3 regions of the Streptomyces sp. NPDC005820 genome follow, and region 2 is predicted to be linked to each of the others. Evidence: riboswitches for the same ligand, from Rfam matches in the RefSeq annotation. Region 2 holds a riboswitch; each other region holds the start of a gene.
What was found. Region 2 has a riboswitch for thiamine pyrophosphate ahead of thiC (phosphomethylpyrimidine synthase ThiC). Riboswitches for the same ligand answer to the same signal wherever they lie in the genome.
Positions count from the first base shown of each region.

Region 1: it holds a riboswitch for thiamine pyrophosphate, as region 2 does, so the genes downstream of both, ABZ464_RS19155 (thiamine ABC transporter substrate-binding protein) here and thiC (phosphomethylpyrimidine synthase ThiC) in region 2, are expected to answer to the same signal.
Region 3: it holds a riboswitch for thiamine pyrophosphate, as region 2 does, so the genes downstream of both, thiO (glycine oxidase ThiO) here and thiC (phosphomethylpyrimidine synthase ThiC) in region 2, are expected to answer to the same signal.

Region 1 covers NZ_JBEXXE010000014.1:143,126-150,099, forward strand. The annotation lists gene ABZ464_RS19135 (VOC family protein) at 1-140, shown strand, start outside; gene ABZ464_RS19140 (LAETG motif-containing sortase-dependent surface protein) at 392-1,108, shown strand; gene ABZ464_RS19145 (ABC transporter ATP-binding protein) at 1,158-2,177, opposite strand; gene ABZ464_RS19150 (iron ABC transporter permease) at 2,177-3,850, opposite strand; gene ABZ464_RS19155 (thiamine ABC transporter substrate-binding protein) at 3,826-4,908, opposite strand; TPP riboswitch at 4,980-5,087, opposite strand; gene rlmN (23S rRNA (adenine(2503)-C(2))-methyltransferase RlmN) at 5,110-6,216, opposite strand; partial or broken gene ABZ464_RS19165 (DUF4265 domain-containing protein) at 6,354-6,587, opposite strand; gene ABZ464_RS19170 (SRPBCC family protein) at 6,716-6,974, opposite strand, start outside.
Region 2 covers NZ_JBEXXE010000010.1:49,600-56,573, reverse strand. The annotation lists gene ABZ464_RS14215 (cupin domain-containing protein) at 1-84, shown strand, start outside; gene ABZ464_RS14210 (DUF5326 family protein) at 240-452, shown strand; gene ABZ464_RS14205 (IclR family transcriptional regulator C-terminal domain-containing protein) at 653-1,534, shown strand; gene ABZ464_RS14200 (SsgA family sporulation/cell division regulator) at 1,635-2,081, shown strand; gene ABZ464_RS14195 (YibE/F family protein) at 2,192-3,883, opposite strand; TPP riboswitch at 3,955-4,143, shown strand; gene thiC (phosphomethylpyrimidine synthase ThiC) at 4,136-5,962, shown strand; gene ABZ464_RS14185 (sigma-70 family RNA polymerase sigma factor) at 6,041-6,922, opposite strand.
Region 3 covers NZ_JBEXXE010000001.1:230,467-237,440, forward strand. The annotation lists gene ABZ464_RS01035 (FAD-dependent oxidoreductase) at 1-914, opposite strand, end outside; gene ABZ464_RS01040 (hypothetical protein) at 992-1,342, opposite strand; TPP riboswitch at 1,420-1,532, shown strand; gene thiO (glycine oxidase ThiO) at 1,530-2,696, shown strand; gene thiS (sulfur carrier protein ThiS) at 2,705-2,905, shown strand; gene ABZ464_RS01055 (thiazole synthase) at 2,911-3,705, shown strand; gene pknB (Stk1 family PASTA domain-containing Ser/Thr kinase) at 3,912-5,849, shown strand; gene ABZ464_RS01065 (deoxyribonuclease IV) at 5,916-6,806, shown strand; gene ABZ464_RS01070 (DUF4396 domain-containing protein) at 6,928-6,974, shown strand, end outside.

The sequences.
Region 1 (6,974 bases), on a different contig from region 2:
TCGACCGCGCGCTCGCCCTCGGCGCCACCACCAGCGGGCAGACGCAGGACATGGGCTTCATGTACGGCCGTTCCTTCGACGACCTCGACGGCCACACCTGGGAAATCGTCTGGATGGACCCGTCGGCCGTCGAGAGCTGACCCACCCAGCCGTCCGGCGGGTCCCGTATCGCCCTCCTTGACCGGATCGAGCAGGCCGTAACGGCGTTGAAACATCCCGCTGGTTAATAAGCGGGCAAAGCCAACCGCTGGGAGCGTTCCCCGCATTGACACTTCTTATGGAACGCTTATAGACCTGTGAGTCTGCTGGGGATGGTGACGCACTCGGCATCACCGGGGGCGCCATCTCCCCCTCCACCCCCCGCAGTTGCGCTTCCCCGTAAAGGACAAACGTGTCCCTTTCCCGCCGTACCGCCGCTCGTTCGGTGCGTTTCCTCGGTGTCACCGCCGCTTCCGCCGCCCTCGCGCTCAGCGCCGCCGGCAATGCGCTGGCCTGCGAGATAGGTGAGTTCTCCGCCGCTGCCGGCTGTGACGGCACGAAGGGTGTCATCACCGTCACCGACAAGGACCCGTCGGGCACCCCGGCCGTCGTCACCGTCTTCCTGGAGAACAACGGCGCCGACCTCCGCCAGGTCGGCGAGCAGACGGTCGAGGGCTCCAAGAAGGGCGTCACCATCACCTTCGACGAGGACTGGGCGCCGGGCGCGGTGTACCGGATCCACGTCAAGGCCATCAAGAACAAGAAGGTCCTCGTCGACGAGGACATCGAGGGCAACCTGACCACTCCGGCCGAGGCCTGCAAGACGGACGACGACACCACCTCGCCGTCCCCGAGCGCCTCCGAGTCGGAGTCCGGGACGCCGTCGAGCACCCCGTCCACCCCGGCCGACACGGCCTCCCCGAGCCCCTCGGACTCGTCGGACTCGTCGGACGACAACACGGTGCCCTCCGCGAGCAACGCCCCCTCGCCCGCGGCCCAGGAGTCCAACCTCGCCGAGACCGGCGCCTCCAACACCGGCCTCATCGCCGGCGTCGCCGCCGTGCTCGTCGTCATCGGCGGCGGCGCGGTCTTCTTCGGCATGCGCCGCCGGGGCTCCGGCAACCGCTGACACCCGCACCACCACGGCCCGTCCCTCCCCGGGGCGGGCCGTACCCTTCTCAGTCCAGCACCACCGTTTCCGCCGCGTCGAACGTCACCCCGGCCGTGTCCCCCGCCTCCGGCGCGTCCCGCAGCGCGCACGCCGCCTCGAGCCGTGGCGCGCCCTCCGGCTGGAGATGTACGGCGACATGCGTGCCCTTGAAGGTGCGGGCGGCGACCGTGCAGGGCAGGCCCTCGTCGGCGGGGACGAGGCGGACACCGGCGGGGCGGACGAGCAGCGTGCGCGGGCCCTGCGGGGAGCCCCCCGGCACCGGCACCTTGCCCCAGGGCGTGACCGCGACCTCGCCGGTGACGTTCGCCTCCACGACGTTCTCGAAGCCGAGGAACCGCGCGACGAACGCGTCCGCCGGCCGCTGCCACACCTCAAGGGGCGTACCGGACTGGGCGATCCGCCCGTCCCGCATCACCACCACCCGGTCGGCGAGCGCGAACGCCTCGCCCTGGTCGTGGGTGACCGCGAGGACCGTGGTGCCCAAACGATCGAAGAGTTCCCGGAGTTCCACCACCAGCCGCTCCCGCAGCGAGCGGTCCAGCTGGCCGAGCGGCTCGTCCAGCATCAGCAGCCGGGGGCGGGGCGCGAGGGCCCGGGCGAGCGCGACGCGCTGCTGTTCGCCGCCGGAGAGCGCGGCGACCGCCCGGCCGGCGGCACCCGGGAGTCCGACGAGGTCCAGCAACTCCCTTACCCGCTCGCCCTGTTCCTTCTTGGACGCGCCCCGCATGCGCAGCCCGAACGCCACATTGCCGCCGACGTCGCGCTGCGGGAACAGCTGATGGTCCTGGAACATCAGCCCCAGCTCCCGCTTGTGCGCGGGCACCCCCGTCTGGTCGCGCCCGTCGAGCAGCACCCGGCCGGAGTCGAGGGGCTGGAGCCCGGCGACCGCCCGCAGCAGCGTCGACTTGCCGCTCCCGCTCGGCCCGAGCACACACACCACCTCGTGCTCGCCGACCTCCAGATCCACGCCGTCGAGCACCGCCCTCCCGCCGAACCGCACGGTGGCGGCCTCAAGCCCCAGCAGCATCAGAACTCCCCCGTCCGGTCGGTCCGCAGCCGCTCCAGCACCAGCAGGGCCACCGCGCACACCAGCATCAGAATCGTCGACAGGGCCATCGCCTGCCCGTAGTTGAGCTCACCGGCCCGCCCCAGCAGCCGCGCCACCGCCACCGGCAGCGTCGGGTTGTCGGGCCGCGCGATGAACACGGTCGCCCCGAACTCCCCCAGCGACACCGCGAAGGCGAACCCGGCCGCCACCAGCAGCGCCCGCCGCACCATCGGCAGATCCACCTCCCGCCACACCCGCCACGGCGACGCCCCCAGCACCGACGCCGCCTCCCGCAGCCGCTGGTCCACCGCCCGCAGCACGGGCAGCATGGTCCGTACGACGAAGGGGACCCCGACCAGCGCCTGGGCGAGCGGGACCAGGATCCAACTGGCGCGCAGATCCAGCGGAGGCTCGTCCAGCGTGATCAGGAACCCGAAGCCGACGGTCACCGCCGACACGCCCAGCGGCAGCATCAGCAGCGCGTCGAAGCCCCGCACCAGGCGGCCCGCATCGCGCCGGGTGAGCGCCGCCGCGGCGAGCCCGCCGATCACCACCGCGATCGCGGTCGCGGCGACGGCGTACTCCAGCGAGTTGCCGATCGCCTCGATCGGCGGCACCAGGAAGACATTGCCGTCCTCACTGGTCAGCGCCCGGTAGTAGGCGAAGTCCGGTGCGTCGAGGGACCGTTGCACCAGCACGGCCAGCGGCAGCACGAGCAGCAGCGCGATGCTCACGAGCACCCCGCCCAGCAGCGCCCACTGCCCGGCCCCGCGCGGCCGTCGCGCGGTGAGGTTCGCGTCCACCAGCCGCAGCGCGGTCTCCCGCCGCCGTACGGTCCACGCGTGTACGGCGAGAATCGCGCCCACGGCTCCGAACTGCACGATCGTCAGGACGGCCGCCGTGGACAGGTCGAAGATCTCGGAGGTCTGCCGGTAGATCTCCACCTCCAGGGTGGAGAAGGTGGGCCCGCCGAGGATCTGGACCACCCCGAAGGAGGTGAAGGTGAAGAGGAAGACCATCAGCGCGGCGGCGGCCACGGCCGGTCCGAGGGCGGGCAGGGTCACCGTGCGCCAGGCCCGCAGCCGGGACGCGCCCAGCATCCGCGCGGCCTCCTCCTGCCGGGGGTCGAGCTGCGCCCAGAGCCCGCCGACGGTCCGTACGACGACGGCGTAGTTGAAGAAGACGTGCGCGAGCAGGATCGCCCACACGGTCGTGTCCAGCCGTACGCCCCACAGGTCGTCCAGCAGACCGCCGCGCCCGACGAGTGCGAGGAACGCGCTGCCGACGACGACCGTCGGCAGCACGAACGGCACCGTCACAACGGCCCGCAGCACCTGCTTGCCCGGGAAGTCCAGACGCGCGAAGACATACGCGCCCGGCAGCGCCACCAGCAGCGTGAGCACGGTGGAGGCGACGGCCTGCCAGGTGGTGAACCACAGGACGTGCCGGATGTCGGACTGGCCCAGGACGTCGACGACCCGCCCGAGCTGCCACGCCCCGTCGACCTTGAGCCCACGGGCGACGATCGCGGCGACGGGATAGGCGAAGAAGAGCCCGAAGAACGCGACGGGCAGGGCCATCAGGCCGAGCCGCGCCGCGCTCCCGGAAGGCCGTCCGGCCGCCTTGGTCACTTCAGTACGAGCGAGGTCCACGACTTGACCCACTGGTCGCGGTTCTCGGCGATCTTCGCCGGGTCCATGGTCTCGGGGTCCTTGGCGGCGGGCCCGTACTTCGTGAACTCGGCGGGCACGCTCGCGCCCTCGACCACCGGGTAGACGAACATGTTGAGCGGCATGTCCTCCTGGAACTCCTTGGAGATCAGGAAGTCGATGAGCGCCTTGCCGCCCGCGCTGTTCCTCGCGTTGCTCAGCAGCCCCGCGAACTCGATCTGCCGGAAGCAGGTCCCGTTCGCGACGCCGGTCGGGGCGGTGCTGGGCTTGGGGTCGCCGTAGATCACCTCGGCGGGCGGGGAGGAGGCGTACGACACGACGAGCGGCCGGTCGGCCCCCGCCTTCTTGCCGCCGGCGGAACCGGAGAACTCCTCGTTGTAGGCCTGCTCCCAGCCGTCGACCACCTTCACCCCGTTGGCCTTGAGCTTCTTCCAGTAGCCCGCCCACCCGTCGTCGCCGTACTGCGCGGCCGTGCCGAGCAGGAAGCCGAGGCCCGGGGAGGAGGTGGAGGCGTTCTCGGTGACGAGGAGGTTCTTGTACGCGGGCTTGATCAGATCGTCGTACGACGTCGGCAGAGCGAGCTTGTGGTCGGCGAAGTACTTCTTGTCGTAGTTGACGCAGATGTCGCCGTAGTCGATGGGCGTGACCCGGTGCTTACCGGCGTCCAGCTGGTACGCGCTGCCGACCTGGTCGAGCCCCTTGGCCTCGTACGACTGGAAGAGACCGTTGTCGAGGGCACGCGACAGCAGGGTGTTGTCGACGCCGAAGAAGACATCGCCCTGCGGGTTGTCCTTGGTCAGGATGGCCTTGTTGACGGCCTGGCCCGCGTCGCCGTCCGTGAGGACCTTGACCTTGTACCCGGACTGCTTCTCGAAGTCGGCGAGCACGCTCTTGGAGGCGGCCCATGAGTCATGGCTGACGAGGGTGACGGTCTTGGAGTCCGACGAACTCGACGAGCTCTTGGCGTCGGACGACCCGCATGCGGACAGCGTGACGAGGCCGAGGCCGACCGTCGCCGCCACGAAGGTCTTGATGTGCACTGGATGTCCTCCTGGGGTTGGCCAGGAAGAACGCGGCCCTGCCCGGGGGACGCCCGGACAGGGCACAACAGCTTGAGCGATGACCGAACTTCCTACCCAGAATGACCTGGGCGAGGTTCAGAGGGTCTGCGGCCCGATTGCCGCACTCTCAGCGCTGTGGCGCTCCCCTGTCGGAATATGAAGATATGACGTGGCCAGATTTTACCGCTCGGTGGCCGCAAGCTGACCACAGGCTCCGTCGATCTCCTGGCCACGGGTGTCCCGGACGGTGACGGGCACCCCGTGCGCCGCGATGGCCTCGACGAACGCCTTCTCGTCCTCGGGCCGGGAGGCCGTCCACTTCGAGCCCGGGGTCGGGTTCAGCGGGATGAGGTTGACATGCACGGGCTTGCCCCGGAGCAGCCGCCCGAGCCGGTCCCCACGCCAGGCCTGGTCGTTGATGTCACGGATCAGCGCGTACTCGATGGACAGCCGCCGTCCCGACTTCTCCACGTAGTCGAATCCGGCATCGAGCACCTCACGCACCTTCCAGCGCGTGTTCACGGGGACGAGGGTGTCGCGCAGCTCGTCGTCCGGCGCGTGCAGCGAGATCGCGAGCCGGCACTTGAAGCCCTCGTCGGCGAACCGGTGGATGGCGGGCACGAGCCCGACCGTCGAGACGGTGATCCCGCGCTGCGACAGCCCGAGGCCGTCCGGAGCGGGATCGGTGAGGGCCCGGATCGCGGTGACGACCCGCTTGTAGTTGGCGAGCGGCTCCCCCATCCCCATGAAGACGATGTTGGACAGCCGCGCCGGCCCGCCCGGGACGTCCCCGTCCCTGAGCGCCCGCATCCCGTCCACGATCTGGTGCACGATCTCGGCGGTGGACAGGTTCCGGTCCAGCCCGGCCTGCCCGGTCGCACAGAACGGGCAGTTCATCCCGCAGCCCGCCTGCGAGCTGATGCACATCGTGACCCGGTCCGGGTACCGCATCAGCACCGACTCGACGAGCGTGCCGTCGAACAGCCGCCACAGCGTCTTGCGGGTGGTGCCCGCGTCGGTCGACAGATGCCGTACGACGGTCATCAGCTCGGGCAGCAGCGCCTCCCGCAGCTTCTCCCGCGCACCGGCGGGGATGTCGGTCCACTCCGCCGGGTCGTGCGCGTACCGCGCGAAGTAGTGCTGCGAGAGCTGCTTGGCACGGAACGGCTTCTCACCGATCTCCGCGACGACGTCCTTCCGCTCCGCAGGCGAGAGATCGGCAAGATGCCGCGGCGGCTTCTTGGCTCCGCGCGGCGCGACAAAAGTGAGTTCTCCGGGCTTAGGCATGGCTGTACCAGTGTCGCAGATCGAATCGTGTGACCTGCGCCGCGTGCCGTGAGCGGTGGTCTCTGCAGGTCGTTGCCGGTCGCCGGGGTCCTTTATGCGCTCCACCACGCGTCGGTGCCGGTGCCGTGAGGGCCACCGATCGTGCGATTGCCCGCGGAACGGACCCGCCCGATGGCCCAGTGCGGCCCGTCGGTATCGGTCCGAAACTGGACGACGTCACCCTCGGCCACGCCGTTCTGGAGGAACGGAGCGTTCCGGATCCTGGCCGTGTCCGCACCGAGCCGCGTCGCCCACAGACCCTCCGTGTCCTGCTGGAGCCAGCCCTCACGCGGGACGAACCGGAACCAGACCTTGATCTCCGAGGGAGAGATTCCGGACTGAAGCTGCGGCCCGGCCGAAGTGCGAGCTCCCCTCGCAACAGGCCCCTGCCGGTGCCTTTCCACAGCCGGCAGGGTCCTGGCATTGCCGCGAGAGTGGCGGGGCATGTCAGGGACGCGCACTATGCCGTCCGGTGCTCCAGTCGGTCCTTCAGAAGTCGTTCGTTGAGCGGGAGCTCCTTGCGGACCTGAGGGCGGACGACCAGGGGAAGAAGGACCTTGCCGATGCCCTTGCCCTCGAAGTCGAGTTCCATGGTCACGCGGGAGCGGTCGCCGGCGCCGAGCGGGGTGATCTCGCCGTGGACATGGCCGCGGATCGGACCGTCGACGCCCTGCAGGCCCCAGGCGTGCGGAGGGTCGTACTCGGTGTACTCCATGGTC
Region 2 (6,974 bases):
GTCCCGGCCGGCGTGGCCCACAAGTTCCACCACATCAGCGAGGACCTGCGGGTTCTGGTGGTGTTCTCTCCGCCTGAGGCCTGATCCGGCGCTCCGGGTTCCCTAGGGGATCGATCAGGGGAGGACAAGGGGCGCCGGGCCCCCGCCGGACCCCTTCGCGGACCTAGCATCGACGGCAGGACATCGGAAGCATCCGGACTCACAGGAGTTCGGGCCGGACGAGGACAAGGACGAAGGCGATGCGAGAGATCTTCGCGGGACTGCCGTGGTGGGTGAAGTGGGTGGCGGTGCCGGTCATCGCCCTGGTCGTCTTCGGCGGCCTGATAGCCAACGTCGTGGGTTTCCTGGTCTGGCTCCTGTTCAAGGTGCTGATCTTCGTGGCCCTGGTCGGTGGACTGGTCTACGTCGTACGGAAGTTCATGGCGGGTTCCTCCTCGCGCGGAGACTGGTGACTGGCACGGGAGGACGCTGAGCGGTAACAGGAATCACCTGTTCCCTCGGCTGGGGGAAGTTTCGGGCAGGGCCGGTTCCCGGGCGGTGGCGGGCGGTTAAAGTCCGGAACTCGACGCGGGGAAGAACCCCGCGAGCGGCGTACACCCCCCTCCCGTGTCTCCCCGCACGGGCCGCCCCCTCGCGCTTCGGGAGTGACCCCTTGGCCCTGGTCGACACCGCATCCCCGGAACCCCACGCACCCTCCGCCCCGCGTGCCCCCACGCCCCCGCTCCAGCGCCCTTCGGGCACGGGACTCCCCGAGCAGCCCCGTCCCGCGACGACGCAGCCGAACCCCGCCATGACGCTGATCGGCTCTGTGCAGCGCGCGATGCGTCTGCTGGAGTCCGTCGCCGAGCACGAGTACGGCGCTCCCGCCAAGCAACTGGCCCGGGAGACCGGCCTCGCGCTCCCCACGGCCTACCACCTGCTGCGCACCCTCGTGTACGAGGGCTATCTGCGCCGGGACAAGGGGCTGTTCTTCCTCGGCGAGGCGGCCGAGCGGCTGGCCAGTAGCGGAGCCGAGCAGAAACGTCGCAGCACGGTCGCCGACACCCTCGCCGAGTGGCGTGATTCGATCGGTGTCCCCGTGTACTACGCCCGTTACCGTGACGGCGAGATCGAGATCATGTGTGTCTCCGACACCCCCGGCAATCCGGCGGTGCAGGAGTGGGCCGACTTCCGTGAGACCGCGCACGCCCACGCCATCGGGCAGTGTCTGCTGTCCCAGATGGACGAGTCCGCCCGCCGTGACCACCTGGACCGCCATCCCGTGCAGTCGATCACCCCGTACACCGTGCGTGACGACCACACCCTGCTACGACGCCTGGAGCGAACCCGGCGCATGGAACCGGTCGTGGAGAGGCAGGAATACGCATTGGGCACGGTGTGCGCCGCGGTTCCGATCACCGTGGGCGCCACGGTGGCGACGATGGCCATCTCCCTGCCCGCCCGTCAGGCCGACCGGCTGCTCCCGGCGGCACGGCAGTTGCAGAGCCAGATCGGGAGCAAGTTGGGGTCAATCGCGATCTCTATCAGTATGTGAAAACTCACTCCTTGTGATCTGTTGTGTACGTTCAGCAAGATGCGGTGCAGTGTCAGGGGTTGATTACCGGCCATTCGACGGCAAATGACGGGGTAACGCGATGCGCGAGTCCGTACAGGCAGTTCAGGCAGAAGTCATGATGAGCTTCCTCGTGTCCGAGGAGCTCTCGTTCCGCATCCCGGTGGAACTGGGCTATGAGTCGCGCGATCCCTATGCCGTACGGCTCACCTTCCACCTTCCCGGTGACGCGCCGGTGACCTGGGCGTTCGGGCGCGAGCTGCTGATCGACGGGGTGGGCAGGCCGTGCGGGGAGGGGGACGTCCGGGTCTCGCCCGTGGACCCCGATGTGCTCGGCGAGGTGCTGATCCGGCTTCAGGTGGGAGGTGACCAGGCGCTGTTCCGGTCCTCGGCGGCTCCGCTGGTGGCCTTCCTGGACCGCACCGACAAGCTGGTCCCGCTGGGCCAGGAGGGTGCGCTCGCCGACTTCGACGCCCATCTCGACGAGGCGCTGGACCGGATCCTCGCGGAGGAGCAGAGCACCGGCTGACAGGCCGACGGCCGGCACTGGCGGAACGCTTCGCCAGGGGGGTGGGGCCGCGCAGGAACGCTTCTTCTTTCAGGGGTGCGGGCGCTTCTCCGGCGCCCGCACCCCTGTCGTCAGTGCTTGCGCCGTCTCCCCCGGCCGCCGCGGGGCTGGGCGGGGCCTGCCGCCGGCGCGCCTGCCGGAGCCATTTCGGGCGCCGGTGCGGCCGCGGCCGCCGTGCCCGGTTCCGGGCGGTCGGCCGCGACCACGAGAGCCGCGAGGGCGGTGGTGACCGGCACCGACGCCACCAGGCCGATGGAGCCCACGAGAGTGCGCACGATCTCCTCGGCCACCAGCTCGCTGTTGGCGACCGTGCCGACGCTGCTCTGCGCGATCGAGAAGAGCAGCAGCAACGGCAGGGCGGCACCGGCGTAGGCGAGGACGAGTGTGTTGACCACGGACGCGATGTGGTCGCGGCCGATCCGGATGCCGGCCCGGTACAGCCCGCGCCAGCCCATCGCCGGGTTGGCCTCGTGCAGCTCCCAGACCGCGGACGTCTGGGTGACCGTCACGTCGTCGAGGACACCGAGCGAGCCGATGATGATGCCGGCGAGCAGCAGACCGCTCATGTCGATCGACGGGTACAGCCCGTGGATCAGACCGGTGTTGTCGTCCGTGTTGCCGGTGAGCGCGGCCCAGTCGATGAACCAGGAGCCGAGGAAGCCGATCAGCATCAGCGAGATGAGGGTGCCGAGCACGGCGACGGACGTACGGGCCGACAGGCCGTGGCACAGATACAGGGCGATCAGCATGATGGCGCTGGACCCCACCACGGCCACGAGCAGCGGGTTCGATCCCTGGAGGATCGCGGGCAGGATGAAGAAGTTCAGGATCATGAAGCTCACGGCGAGCGCCACCAGCGCCATGACACCGCGCAGCCGCCCGACGACCACGACGGCGACCGCGAAGATGACGGCCAGCACCGTCATCGGGATCCGGCGGTTCACATCGGTGACCGAGTACTGCAGGTCCTTCGGCGCCGAGGGTTCGTAGGCGACCACGACCTTCTCGCCCTGCTCCAACTGCCGTGACTGGTCCGGCTGGACGATCTCGGTGAACGTACGGCCCTGGTCGTCGCCGGTGTCCACGCGGATCGTGGCCTTCTTGCAGGTGCCGTTCGCCTGCTGCACGGCGGAGGAGCCCTCGGCGGTGGAGGTGTCGCCGGTCGGGGTGCCACCGGAGGCGTTCACCGACTGACAGCTCACCTTGACGACCTTGGTCACCGTGGCGTGCTGTGTCTGCCGGTCGAAGCCGACGCCGGTGCGCTGGTGCGCCGGGGCGCCGCCGGGCCACAGCACCACGAGCCCGACCAGCACCGCCGCACCGAAGGGGATGAGGATGGCGGCGATCACCTTGCGCAGATGCCGGGAGACGGGGGCGGCCGGACCGTGGCTGTGGCTGTGCCCATGCCCGTGTCCGTGCCCGCCTCCGGAACCGGATCCCTGTCCATGGCCCGGAGCGTGCGCAGCACCATGGCCGTGCTCGTGCTCGTGCTCGTGCCCGGGGTGCCCGGGGTGATTGGGGTGCCCGGGGTGATTGGGGTGCCCGGCGTGCCCGGAGTGGGGATCCTGGTGCTGCCGCCGGCCACGCTCGGCCTCGTGACCGCGGTCGAACCCACCGGGGAATCCGAAGTCGCGGTCGTCCTCGGGTCCTTGTACGGGCCTGCCCTGCGGAGCGTTCGCAGGTCCCGGACCAGGGCCGCCACCGGCGCCGGGCCTGCGAGGCGGCTCGCCGGGCGGATACGGGGGCTGGTGTGTCGTGGTCACCGCCCGATCATCGCAAGAACGGCAGAGGCCCACTGTTCACCGCGCCACAAATGACGCTAGCGTGGAGCCACCTTTGCACACGCGGGAGCTCGGAGCACCGGGCTGAGAGGGCGCTGACCTCCGTCTTCGCGATGTTTCACGTGGAACGTCACCAGAGCGAGTGATGTTTCACATGAAACGTCGGCAGACGGTAGCCGCTGCGTCGACCGCCGAACCTGTTACCGGGTAATGCCGGCGTAGGGAGTAGGTCTCATGACCAACAAGGACGCACGCACGCCTGCCTTCACGCAGAACGCGGCCGATACAGACGCGGCCGACGTGACCAGCGAGAAGAGCGGGACGTCCATCGGCTGGCACAAGGGCTACATCGAGGGCGCTCGCCCCGACCTGCGTGTGCCGGTCCGCCAGGTGCACCTCACCAACGGGCAGTCGGTCACGCTGTACGACACCTCCGGGCCGTACACCGATCCGCTCGCCGACACCGATGTACGCAGGGGCCTGGCGCCGCTGCGTGAGAACTGGATCATCGCCCGCGGTGACACGGAGGAGTACGCGGGCCGTCCGGTCCGTCCCGAGGACGACGGCATCAAGCACACCTCGCCGCGCGGCGGGCTGCGCAATCTCGACGCGGTGTTCCCGGGCCGTCCGCGACTGCCCCGCCGGAGTCGGGACGGCAAGGCGGTCACCCAGCTCGCGTATGCCCGCAGGGGCGAGATCACCCCCGAGATGGAGTTCGTGGCCCTCAGGGAGAACGTTTCTCCGGAGGTGGTGCGCGAGGAGATCGCGGCGGGGCGCGCGGTGTTGCCGGCCAACGTCAACCACCCGGAGATCGAGCCGATGATCATCGGTAAGAGGTTCCTGGTGAAGGTCAACGCCAACATCGGCAACTCGGCGGTGACGTCCTCCATCGAGGAGGAGGTCGAGAAGATGACCTGGGCGACCCGTTGGGGCGCCGACACGGTCATGGACCTCTCCACCGGCCGCAACATCCACACCACCCGTGAGTGGGTGCTGCGCAACTCCCCCGTCCCCATCGGCACGGTGCCGCTGTACCAGGCGCTGGAGAAGGTCGACGGCAGGGCCGAGGAACTGACCTGGGAGATCTACAAGGACACCGTCGTCGAGCAGGCCGAGCAGGGCGTGGACTACATGACGGTCCACGCGGGCGTGCGCCTCGCGTACGTCCCGCTCACCGCGAACCGCAAGACCGGCATCGTCTCGCGCGGCGGCTCGATCATGGCGGCCTGGTGCCTGGCGCACCACAAGGAGTCCTTCCTGTACGAGAACTTCGAGGAACTCTGCGAGATCCTCGCCGCCTACGACGTCACGTACTCGCTGGGCGACGGCCTGCGGCCCGGCTCCATCGCGGACGCCAACGACGAGGCGCAGTTCGCGGAGTTGCGCACGCTCGGGGAACTCAACACGATCGCCAAGCGTTTCCACGTACAGACCATGATCGAGGGCCCGGGACATGTCCCGATGCACAAGATCAAGGAGAACATCGACCTTCAGCAGGAGATCTGCGATGAAGCTCCGTTCTATACGCTCGGGCCGCTGACCACGGACGTCGCTCCGGCGTACGACCACATCACCTCCGGCATCGGCGCCGCGATGATCGCCTGGTGGGGCACGGCGATGCTCTGCTACGTCACGCCCAAGGAGCATCTGGGCCTGCCCAACCGCGACGACGTCAAGACCGGCGTCATCACCTACAAGATCGCCGCGCACGCGGCCGACCTCGCCAAGGGCCACCCCGGAGCCCAGGAGTGGGACGACGCGCTGTCCGACGCCCGCTTCGAGTTCCGCTGGGAGGACCAGTTCAATCTGGCCCTCGACCCGGACACGGCCCGTGAGTTCCACGACGAGACCCTCCCGGCCGAGCCGGCCAAGACGGCCCACTTCTGCTCGATGTGCGGTCCTAAGTTCTGCTCGATGAAGATCAGCCAGAGCATCACGGAGCGGTTCGGCGGTGCGGTGGCCGAGGGGGCGACCTCCGAGGAGATCGCTGAGGGCATGCTGCAGAAGTCGAAGGAGTTCGCGGCGAGCGGCAACCGGGTGTACCTGCCACTGGCGGAATAGTCCGGGTGGCCCCGCAGAACAGCCCGCGCCTCATGGCGGAGTCGCGGGCCGTCCTGCTCCGCTCGGGAGGCGTGAGCTTCACGCCGGTTCCGGCAGGTCCATCAGCGCGAGCCCGGCCGGGTCGACCACGATCGTGATGTCGGTGATCCGGCCGTCGGCGACGGTGAACGCGACGACCGAGAGCGGGGTGCCGTCCTCGCGCCAGGAGATGATCCCGGGGAGGCCGTTGACCAGCGCCTTCCGACCCTGTGCGGCCGCGCCCGCGGACAGTCGTGCGCCGGCGGCTACCTTCGTGGCGCCGAGGGTGACGACAACGCCGGACGGGGTCTCGACGGTCAGCCTCACCTCGGGGTCGAGCACCCGCAGCAGCCCCTCGAAGTCGCCATGGCGAGCCGCCGCCAGGAAGGCCTGGACCACGTCTCGCTGTTCCCGGCCGACGGCGGCCGGACGCTCCTGCGCCCGTACCTTCCTGCGGGCGCGGCTGGCGAGCATCTTGGCGGCGGCGGTGGACTTGCCGAGGATCTGGCCGATCTCGTCGAACGGCACCGCGAACAGGTCGTGCAGCACGAACGCCAGCCGCTCGCTCGGCCCGAGCGACTCCAGGACGACGAGCAAGGCGAGCCCGACCGAGTCGGCGAGCGCCACGTCCTCCTCGGGAGCCGGACCGTCGTCGAGCGTCACGACGAACTCGGACAGACGGTCGTCGTCGTACGACGCCTCGGGGCGCGACCGGCGCGAGCGCAGGACGTCGAGGCTGATCCGGCCGACCGTCGTGGTCAGCCAGCCGGCCAGGTTGTGGATGGTCGCCGCGTCCTGGCGGGAGAGGCGCAGCCAGGCCTCCTGGACCACGTCCTCGGCGTCGGCGTGCGATCCGAGCATGCGGTGAGCGACCGCGCGCAGCCGGTCTCGCTGGGCCTCGAACGCCTCGGCCGTCGGGTCCGCCGGGCTGATGTCGGACATGTGGTTACCTTCCTCGGATCCGCTCCGTCACAGGGATGACGGGCCCGGAGGG
Region 3 (6,974 bases), on a different contig from region 2:
TCGTACACGGCGTCGGCCTCGCCGAGGATGTTCGCGGCGACCGTGCGGGGGCCCTGGAGGGCGTTGTCCCAGTGGTGGACGAGGAGGCGTTCGCCGTAGCGCGCCGAGGGGAAGGAGGCGCAGTCGCCGACCGCGTAGACGTCCGGGACGTTGGTGCGCAGCCGGTCGTCGGCCAGGACCTCGTGGTGGGGGCCGAGGGCGACGCCGGAGCCGGCCAGCCAGGCGGTGGCGGGGCGGGCGCCGATGCCGACGACGACGGCGCCCGCGGGCAGCCGGGAGCCGTCGTCGAGGACGACCGCGCCGGGCTCGACGCGGGCCACGCGCGCGTGGGTGCGCAGGTCGGTGCCGCTGTCGGCGTACCAGGCGGTCATCGGGGCGGCGACCTCGGCCGGCAGGGCGCCGGCGAGGGGCCGGTCGGCGGCCTCCACGACGGTGACCGCGCAGCCGGCCTCGCGGGCGGCGGTGGCGAACTCGGCGCCGATCCAGCCGGCGCCGACGACCACGACGTCGTGCTGCCGGGCGAGGACGGGCCGCAGCCGTTCGGCGTCGTCGAGGGTGCGCAGCAGATGGACGCCCGGCACCCCTTCGGCGCCCGGCAGCCGGACCGGTTCGGCGCCGGTGGCGAGGACGAGGACGTCGTACGGGACGGGCCCGGCCTCGGTGTCCACCTCGTGGTCGGCGGGGCGCAGGCCGAGCACCTCGCGGCCGAGCAGCAGGTCGACGCCGAGGCTGTCGAAGTCGACGTCGAAGGCGGAGCCCTCGGCCTTGCCGAGCAGGACGGCCTTGGACAGCGGTGGCCGGTCGTAGGGCTGGTGGGGCTCCGCGCCGATCAGCGTCACGGTCCCGTCGAAGCCCCGTTCGCGCAGGGCGACCGCGGTCTGCACCCCGGCCATGCCCGCGCCGACGACGACCACGCGCCGCCCCGCCGTCCTGTCCTCTTCCCGACTCAGCTCGCTCACCTGATCACCATAGACACCTGACGTTTTGTCAGTCAGCCTTCGTGCTCCGTGACCTGCTCCACAACGCTGGTGCCGCTGCCCTCCTGCGACTCCCAGGACCAGGTCTCCTCCAGCCGCACCCGCCCGTCCGGCAGGGCGAGGACCGTCGAGACGCAGTGCCCCGAGGAGGTCGTGCCGTCCCGCTTGAGCTGGACGTACCGGAATTCGAGCCGGTCCCCTTTACGGGTACCCACGAGATGGCCGCGTACGACGTCGCCGCCCGCGTAGTCCGCCCAGATCACGCCGTCCTGCTCGTGGTACGTGAAGCGGGTGCGGGTGCCGACCTGGCCCGGGGCCTGGTCGGCGACGGGGGCGAGGACGAGACCGTCGAGCGAGCGGGGCATGAGGAGGGGGCTCCCCTTTCCTGACGGGAGGCTCCCTTTACAGGGGCGCGGAAGCACGGGCTAGGGTGTGGCCAACGTAGAGCACTCGCGGGAGCCCGGACGCACCGGGCTGAGAGGGAGGCTGGCCGGCCTCCGACCGTACGAACCTGATCCGGGTCATGCCGGCGAAGGGAGGGGCTGGACGCCCATGTCGCGTACACGTACATCCGACGTCCTCGTCGTGGGGGGCGGAATCATCGGGCTGGTCACGGCGTGGCGGGCCGCGCAGCGCGGGTTCGCCACGACGGTGGTGGACCCCGAACCGGGCGGCGGGGCCGCGCGGGTGGCGGCCGGGATGCTGGCCGCCGTCACCGAACTCCACTACGGCGAACAGACCCTGCTGGGGCTCAACCTGGCCTCGGCCCGCCGGTACCCGGACTTCGCGGCCGAGCTGACCGAGGCGAGCGGGCTGGACCTCGGCTACCGCCGGTGCGGCACGCTCGCGGTGGCGCTGGACGCCGACGACCGCGCCCATCTGCGCGAACTGCACGCGTTGCAGGCGCAGTCGGGGCTGGAGTCGGAGTGGCTGACCGGGCGGGAGTGCCGACGTCTGGAGCCGATGCTCGCGCCCGGGGTGCGGGGCGGGCTGCGGGTGGACGGCGACCACCAGATCGATCCCCGGCGGCTCACCGACGCGCTGGTCGTGGCGTGCGAGCGGGCGGGGGTGGTCCTGCACCGCGCGTGGGCGGAGCGGCTGTCCGTCGTGGGCGGGCGGGCCGCGGGGGTCGTCACCGGGGACGGTACGGCCCTGGCGGCGGGGCAGGTGGTGCTCGCGGCGGGAAGCCTCAGCGGGCGGCTGGCAGGGGTCCCCGAGGACGTACTGCCGCCGGTGCGGCCGGTGAAGGGGCAGGTGGTGCGGCTGACGGTGCCGGCCGGGTACGCGCCGTTCCTCAGCCGTACGGTTCGGGCCGTCGTGCGCGGCGGCCAGGTGTATCTGGTGCCCCGGGAGAACGGCGAGCTGGTCGTGGGCGCCACGAGCGAGGAGTCGGGCTGGGACACGGCGGTGACGGCGGGCGGCGTGTACGAGTTGCTGCGCGACGCGCACGAACTGGTGCCCGGGATCACGGAACTGCCGCTCACGGAGACACGCGCGGGACTGCGGCCCGGCTCGCCCGACAACGCGCCGCTGCTCGGGCCGACCGCGCTGGAGGGGCTGCTGCTGGCCACCGGGCACTACCGCAACGGGGTGCTGCTGACGCCGGTGACCGGGGACGCGCTGGCGCATGCCCTGGCCACCGGGGAACTCCCCGACGAGGCCCGCCCCTTCACCCCCCGGCGCTTCGGCGCCGCCGCCCGCACGGAGCAGCTCGTATGACCATCTCGCTGAACATCTCGGTGAACGGGGAGCGGCAGGCCGTCGCTCCCGGTACGGCCCTCGACAGCGTCGTACGGTCCCTGACGGCGGCGCCCTCCGGGGTGGCGGCCGCGCTGAACGAGACGGTCGTCCCGCGCGCGGAGTGGTCCGTGACGGCGCTGTGCGAGGGCGACCGGGTGGAAGTCCTGACCGCCGTGCAGGGAGGGTGAGCGCCGTGGCCGACGATCCGTTCCTCCTCGGCGGTACGTCCCTCTCGTCCCGTTTGATCATGGGTACGGGGGGTGCGCCCAGCCTGGAGGTGCTGGAGCGGGCGCTGGTGGCGTCCGGGACCGAGCTGACGACGGTGGCGATGCGCAGGGTGGACCCCGGTGTACGGGGCTCCGTGCTGTCCGTGCTGGAGCGGCTCGGCATCCGGGTGCTGCCGAACACGGCGGGGTGCTTCACGGCCGGGGAGGCGGTGCTGACGGCTCGGCTGGCGCGGGAGGCGCTCGGGACGTCGCTGGTGAAGCTGGAGGTCATCGCCGACGAGCGGACGCTGCTGCCGGATCCGGTGGAGTTGCTGGACGCGGCGGAGACGCTGGTGGACGACGGGTTCACGGTGCTGCCGTACACGAACGACGATCCGGTGCTGGCGCGGAAGCTGGAGGACGCGGGGTGTGCGGCGGTGATGCCGCTGGGCTCTCCGATCGGCTCCGGGCTCGGGATCCGCAATCCGCACAACTTCCAGCTGATCGTGGAGCACGCGCGGGTGCCGGTGATTCTGGACGCGGGGGCCGGGACGGCGTCGGATGTGGCGCTGGCGATGGAGCTGGGGTGTGCGGGGGTGATGCTGGCGTCGGCGGTGACGCGGTCGCCGGATCCCGAGCGGATGGCGTCGGCGATGCGGGCCGGGGTCGAGGCGGGGCGGCTGGCCCGCCTGGCGGGGCGTATCCCCCGGCGCTATTTCGCGGAGGCGTCGTCGCCCGCTGAGGGCCTGGCCGCCCTGGACCCGGAACGCCCCGCCTTCTGACCCTTCCCCTCTCCCACCCACGCACCACCCGTTTCCAGTAGGCCGAGAGGTGGACCGACCCGCGGGGGCCGAACGCCGTCGGCGGCTTTCCCTTCCATGACCCCTTGTGTCCGTGGCTTCGCGTGCCGCGTCACAGGTCAGCTTCAGTCGTGCTCCGAATGGGTGGGTGTGGGTGGGGTGTCGGTGGTGGCTCGTAGACTCGCTGCGTGGACACGACCCTTCAGGACCCTCTGGTCGGGCAGGTGCTCGACGGGCGGTATCGCATCGACGCGCGGATCGCCGTGGGCGGCATGGCCACGGTCTACCGGGCCGTGGACACCCGCCTCGACCGTGTGCTCGCCCTCAAGGTGATGCATCCGGCGCTCGCGGCCGACGGGACGTTCGTCGAGCGGTTCATCCGGGAGGCCAAGTCCGTCGCGCGGCTCGCCCACCCCAATGTCGTGCAGGTGTTCGACCAGGGTGCGGACGGGTCGTATGTGTACCTCGCGATGGAGTACATCGCGGGCTGCACCCTGCGGGACGTGCTGCGCGAGCGCGGCGCGCTGCAGCCGAGGGCCGCGCTCGACATCCTGGAGCCGGTGCTCGCCGCGCTCGGCGCCGCGCACCGGGCCGGGTTCGTGCACCGCGACATGAAGCCCGAGAACGTGCTGATAGGGGACGACGGGCGGGTCAAGGTCGCGGACTTCGGGCTGGTGCGGTCCGTGGACACGGTGACGAGCACGACGGGGGCCGTCCTCGGGACCGTCGCCTATCTCGCGCCCGAGCAGATCGAGACGCCCGGCGCCGCCGACCCCCGGGTCGACGTGTACGCGTGCGGTGTCGTGCTCTTCGAGATGCTCACCGGCGAGAAGCCGCACGACGGCGAGTCCCCCGCGATCGTGCTCTACAAGCATCTCCACGAGGACGTGCCGCCGCCTTCCGCCGAGGTCCCCGGGCTGCCGTTCGCCCTGGACGAGCTGGTCGCGTCGGCCACCGCCCGCACCCGGGAGATCCGGCCGCACGACGCGGTCGCGCTGCTCGGCCAGGTGCGCGAGGCGCGCGCCGGGCTGACCGAGGAGCAGTTGGACGCCGTGCCCCCGCAGGCCGTGTCCGCCGCCCATGACAACGCCGAGGACCGGACGAGCGTCATCCCGCGCTCACTGACCGTGCCCCGGCCGCTGCCGGTCAACGAGGAGGAGGGGTTCGGCCCGGACGACGTCAACCGGACCTCCCGGTTCCGGAGTCCCCCTCCGCTGCCTCCCCGTCGGCGCGGTGTGCGGCCCCGGCGCGGGCTGCTCGCGCTCGTCACCGTCGTCCTGCTGGTGATCGGGGTCGGTACCGGTGTCTGGTACATCAACTCCGGGCAGTTCACCAAGGTGCCCGCCGTGCTGACGCAGTCGCAGGCCAGGGCCGAGCAGCGGCTGGAGGCGGCCGGCCTGGAAGTGGGCGGGGTCGAGCACGCGTACAGCGACACCGTGAAGCGGGGCACCGTGATCGGCACGGACCCGGAGCCGGGCACCCGGATCCGTAAGCACGACTCGGTCACGCTCACCGTCTCCGACGGCCCGCAGACCGTGAAGGTGCCGGATGTGACGGGGTCCCGGCTGGACAAGGCCAAGGAACTGCTGAAGTCCGACGGGCTGGAGCCGGGGCAGGTCACCCAGGAGTTCAGCGACGACGTGATCAAGGGCTTCGTGATCAGTACCTCCCCCGAGGCGGGCACCGAGCGCCGGGCGGGTTCGGCGGTCGCGATCGTGGTCAGCAAGGGCAGCGCGATCGACGTCCCGGACGTCACCGGCGAGGACCTGGACGACGCCAGGGCCGAGCTGGAGGAGGCCGGTCTGACGGTGGAGGTCTCCGCCGAGCAGGTCACCTCCGAGTTCGACAAGGGCCAGGTCGCGGCGCAGACCCCGGAGGCCGACAGCCAGGCCGCCGACGGCGACACGGTGACGCTGACGCTGTCCAAGGGCCCGGAGATGGTCGAGGTCCCGGACGTGGTCGGGGACAGCGTCGACGACGCGAAGACGGCGCTCGAACAGGCCGGCTTCGAGGTCAAGGAGGACCGCGGGCTGCTCGGGCTGTTCGGCGACACGGTGAAGAAGCAGTCGGTGAAGGGCGGGAAGACCGCCCCCAAGGGGTCGACGATCACGATCACCATCCGGTGACCGGACGTCGAGACGTCGGGCAGGGGCCCGGGCGGGACTCGCGCCCGGGCATGACACCCTGAACGGGTGAGTCAGCAACCCCGCCCAGCAGCACCCTTCCCCTCCCGCAACCCCGTCGGCGGCCATGTCCCCGTGGCCGGCGGACTGCACTCCGTGGGCCTGTCGTACGCCCACGACCTCAAGGCCGAGACGGTCCAGGTGTTCGTCGCCAACCCGCGCGGCTGGGCCACCCCGGTGGGCAACCCGGCGCAGGACGAGGCGTTCCGGGAGGCCTGCGCGGCGGAGTCGGTCCCGGCGTACGTGCACGCGCCGTATCTGATCAACTTCGGGTCGCACACCGAGGCGACGGTGGAGCGGTCGGTGGAGTCGCTGCGGCACTCGCTGCGCCGGGGCCGGGCGATCGGCGCGCTCGGGGTGGTCGTGCACACGGGGAGCGCGACGGGCGGGCGGGAGCGGTCCGTGGCGTTGAAGCAGGTGCGCGAGTATCTGCTGCCGCTGCTGGACGAGCTGACCGAGGACGACGACCCGTTCCTGCTGCTGGAGTCCACCGCCGGGCAGGGCTCCTCGCTCTGCTCCCGGACCTGGGACTTCGGACCGTACTTCGAGGCGCTGGACGCGCATCCCAGGCTCGGGGTGTGTCTGGACACCTGTCATGTGTTCGCCGCGGGCCACGACCTGACCGGGCCCTCCGGGATGCACGACACCCTCGATCTCCTGGTGGACACCGTCGGCGAGGGCCGGCTGAAGCTGATCCACGCCAATGACTCCAAGGACGTGGTCGGCGCCCACAAGGACCGGCACGAGAACATCGGCGCCGGGCACATCGGCGAGGACCCGTTCCGCGCGCTGATGACCCACCCGGCGACGGAGGGCGTACCGCTGATCATCGAGACGCCCGGCGGCAAGGAGGGCCACGCGGCGGACGTGGAGCGGCTGAAGAAACTCCGGGACGCGTGAACCACGGTCGGGCGCCTGTTCGGGCGCCATGTTCGGGCGAAACGTTCGGGAATACCCCAGGGGGGTATACGGTTCTGGAGGCGAGCGACGCAGGAACCGTCATCCGGCATTGGGGGCACCCATGGAACACGAGACGCACACCGCGCACGTCCATCACACCGCGGCACC